Regions from separate parts of the Kosakonia beeri genome, predicted to be linked through region 1. Evidence: predicted binding sites of a transcription regulator. Region 1 holds the regulator's gene; the other holds the start of a gene.
What was found. The regulator Fur, encoded in region 1, represses iron uptake genes when iron is present. The targets are predictions, from matches to a motif close to ATAATAATGAGAACNACTATCAA.
Positions count from the first base shown of each region.

Region 2: a site for Fur is predicted at 1,246-1,268, ahead of fes (enterochelin esterase). Genes of this name have one in related genera too.

Region 1 is NZ_CM135106.1:3,411,230-3,413,436, forward strand. It holds gene fldA (flavodoxin FldA) at 92-622, shown strand; gene fur (ferric iron uptake transcriptional regulator) at 910-1,356, shown strand; gene ACUY4S_RS16220 (beta-N-acetylhexosaminidase) at 1,545-2,207, opposite strand, start outside.
Region 2 is NZ_CM135106.1:3,561,315-3,563,521, forward strand. It holds gene fes (enterochelin esterase) at 1-1,187, opposite strand, end outside; gene ACUY4S_RS16900 (TonB-dependent siderophore receptor) at 1,443-2,207, shown strand, end outside.

The DNA.
Region 1 (2,207 bases):
CCGCGCACTTCCCTGTTCTGCTATGATTGCCCTTATCTGTGGGCTAAACGCCACCACCATACTCATTAAGTTTCAAGAGGTTATTTTACTCATGGCAATTACAGGCATTTTCTTCGGCAGCGACACTGGCAACACTGAAAATATCGCCAAAATGATTCAGAAACAGCTTGGTAAAGACGTTGCTGATGTTCATGACATTGCCAAGAGCAGCAAAGAAGATCTCGAAGGCTATGACATTCTGCTGCTTGGCATTCCGACCTGGTACTATGGTGAAGCGCAGTGCGACTGGGATGATTTCTTCCCGACGCTGGAAGAAGTGGATTTCAACGGCAAGTTAGTCGCCCTGTTCGGTTGCGGCGACCAGGAAGATTATGCCGAATACTTCTGCGATGCGCTGGGCACCATTCGCGACATTATCGAGCCACGCGGCGCAACTATCGTCGGTCACTGGCCAACGGCGGGTTACCATTTCGAAGCCTCTAAAGGCCTGGTGGATGACGATCACTTCGTCGGGCTGGCAATTGATGAAGACAGGCAGCCAGAACTGACCGCAGAGCGTGTCGAAAAATGGGTAAAACAAGTTTCTGAAGAGCTGCACCTGGACGACATCATCAACGCCTGATGATAATGGTGCAACCTGTAGGTTGCACCGTATTAATAGGTAAAAGCGATGGAAATAATTGCTACAAATTTTTAACTTTTTCCTTCATCGCTGTACAATAAGCCCTGCTAAAGTGGCCTCGCCGCAAGGAGTTTGTTGGCGAGACCACGTTTTAAAAGCTTACTTTACTTGAGGGCTTGCAGTTTTCATTTAGGCATGGCAGTTCTATAATGAGACGCATTATCCCAGGTGCATTCCTATAACTTCCGCTAAGGAAGTGAATCGTATAGCAACAGGACAGATTCCGCATGACTGACAACAATACCGCATTAAAGAAGGCCGGCCTGAAAGTCACGCTTCCTCGGTTAAAAATCCTGGAAGTGCTTCAGGAACCGGATAACCATCATGTCAGTGCGGAAGATTTATACAAACGACTGATCGACATGGGCGAAGAGATCGGCCTGGCCACTGTTTACCGTGTGTTAAACCAGTTCGATGACGCCGGGATTGTGACCCGTCACAATTTCGAAGGCGGTAAGTCCGTTTTTGAACTGACCCAACAGCATCACCACGATCACCTGATTTGCCTCGATTGCGGCAAAGTGATTGAATTTAGTGACGATTCCATTGAAGCGCGCCAGCGCGAAATTGCCGCCAAACACGGCATTCGTCTGACGAATCACAGTCTCTACCTTTATGGCCACTGCGCCGAAGGTGACTGCCGCGAAGATGAACACGCGCACGACGCGAAATAATCGTTCTTCTTACTCTGAGCCAACCTGACGGTTGGCTTTTTTTTGCCTGTTAAACGCCCCTGGATGACACTGCGCTTTCCCGACCGGGAAAACGAAACGTAACACGCGGCCTTCACCGGGAACCGTGTTTATGCGGGAATAAAAAAGCCCGACATGCTTTCGCTGCCGGGCCGGATAATAAGCCTCAACTAGGCTTTGATGCTATCCACGCGGCTCGTGCGCTTACCGTCCGGGCTGGTGGTACGCACGCGTATTTCCCCGCTCACCTGCGGACGTGCCTTATCGTTATAACGCAGCCACTGTTTACCCCCGTCGGTAGAGTATTCCACCACCATTCCAGGGAAACTGGTGTTGGCTTCAAGCACGCCACCTACGACGCGCGCGCCAGGTACCGGCAGGCGGTAATGCACACCCGCTTTCTCCATTTTTGCCAGTTCACGATGCCCTAACAGATTAGCAAAACGCATCCAGTCTTTATCCAGTGCTTTCACATCGACAAGGTGTGTCTCACCGCCTTTGTACTCGCGCCCTGCTTTGTAGTCCTGCTCCCATGCAGCACGGTGCCATGCGCGCTCGGCGACAGAAACCAGTCGTGGATAGATCATGTACTCCATCTGAGCGTCGGTACGTACTACCTCACTCCACAACTGCGCAGAAAGGCCATAAGCGCCTGGCCACGGCTTATCGGATTTCGCACTAAACGGATTACCATCACGATCAACAGAGGTTTCTGCGTTTTGTGGCATGTTGTCCGGCGCGAAGCTGAAGATCTTACGCTCATCACTGAAACGCGTGCCCCAGTAATAGCCACTCTCTTGCGGGTTCACTTCATACGGGAAGTCAAGATAGAC
Region 2 (2,207 bases), 150 kb from region 1:
CAGAGCGTAATAAGCCCGGCAGTCAGCCCACCCCGCCAGCAAAGCGCATCATGCCCGCCGTCAACCTGACGCCAGAAAACCGACTGCTGTGTGCGTTGTAACAGGGAAAAAAGAGCCTGATTGGCCCGGTAAATGACAGGCTCGCGAACTCCGGCCTCCAGCACAATGCGCAGGCCGTGTGGCGTTAACTCGCCTTTTTCTAATTGTTCAATAAGAATGCCGTTCCGCTCGCCGCCCCGGTGGGGCCACCAGTACGATCCGGACTGGCTGAGCACGCAGCCAAAACGCTGTGGCCAGTGCAGGCCCGCATACAGCGCCGAAAGGCCGCCAAAACTTTGCCCGGCGACCACGGTGCGTTCCGGGCGATCGCTAAACGGCACGATCGCCTTCACCTGCGGCAGCAACTCGTCCTGAACCGCTTGCCAGAAGTTGGCATTACAGGGCAATTCCTGGCTGCGATGCGCGTTATCGATCACGTCGATTAACACATATACCGCCGCTGGCAGTTGGCCTTCGCGGGTGAGCGCCGCCAGCGCGGGCCACACCGGCATGCTCTTCGCCCAGAACTGCCCGTCGAGCAGGATCGCCAGCGGACGTTCGGCCGCCTCAGCATTGCCAGTGGTGTTGACCCAAACCTGCCGGGTGTTATTCAGCCGCGTGCTGTGCCATTGCAGGCGATGCGGCTCATTGAAAGGGGTGTCGGAAGCGTGCCAGCCGGGTTGTTGCGGCGCGTCGGGCATTTCCAGCGCAGATACCGGGTGACCACGGCCGCCGCGCCAGCTTTGTGGATTCAGGGGATCGGCAATTGCCTGCGGCAACAGTTTGCGCCAGCCTTCACGCAGCGCGTGGCGATCCAGCGGCGTGGTGGTAAAGAGTTCTGCCGGGAAATCGTCCTCATGCACTGAAGGGATCAGGCAATAACTGCCGCGCCAGCGGGCGTCAAGCAGCGTGCTCCAGTGCCAGACATCCGTTCCGGCAATGCGCGTGAGCGACTGCGGCAGCGAAGTCTGATGGTGGTCAGTAACCCCGGTAATGTAGATCCATACCCGGCGCACCTTTGAGGTTGCTTCGCTGCCGGCGGGGTCCCGCCACCAGAACGTCACACGGTACTGCCCTTGTGCTTCTTTAACCCATTCCGGTCCCTGTCTGGAGTCCCACCAGGCATCACTTCCCGTTGCTGACGTCACGGCTTTAACCTCGAATTTGCTGTGGAAATTTTTGCTTGCAGATCAAAAAATATCGATAATATTATTGATAACTATTTTCATTTGCAATAGCGTATTGGCGCGCTGTGGGAAGCGCGTCTTTCATACGTTTAATGGCCGCCGTGGGCGAACTTTCTCAGGACTGAGGCCCTCGCCGCGTGTCGGTTTCATCATGCCGCCTCCTCCCCCTGGGGAAAGGACGCACCAGGAGAGCGGCGACGAAAAGCAGGTAATACAATGAACAACAAGATGAAGTCCCTGGCCTTACTGGTCAATCTGGGGATCTACGGTGCTGCGTTGCCCGCAATGGCGGCGGACAAGACCAGCACCACCACCGATAACGATGACACTATCGTCGTCACTGCGGCACAGCAAAACCTCCAGGCTCCGGGCGTGTCCACGATTACCGCCGACGAGATCCGTAAAAATCCTCCCGCCCGCGATGTGTCCGAAATCATTCGCACCATGCCAGGCGTCAACTTAACCGGTAACGCCACCAGCGGCCAGCGCGGTAACAACCGCCAGATTGATATTCGCGGAATGGGGCCGGAAAACACGCTCATCCTGATTGACGGTAAGCCGGTCACCAGCCGTAACTCGGTGCGTCTTGGCTGGCGCGGCGAGCGCGACAGCCGCGGCGATACCAACTGGGTGCCGCCAGAGATGATCGAGCGCATCGAAGTGATCCGTGGCCCGGCAGCAGTACGTTACGGTAATGGCGCAGCCGGTGGCGTGGTGAACATTATCACCAAGAAAAACAGCGCACAGGAGTGGCATGGTTCATGGAACAGCTACTTTAATGCTCCGGAACATAAAGACGAAGGCGCGACCAAACGTACCGACTTTAGCCTGAGCGGCCCGCTGGGCGGCGACGTCAGTTTCCGCCTGTATGGCAACCTGGCAAAAACCCAGGCTGACGCTTGGGACATTAACCAGAATCACCAGTCTGAACGTACCGGCATTTATGCCAATACCATGGCGGCAGGGCGTGAAGGCTCGATC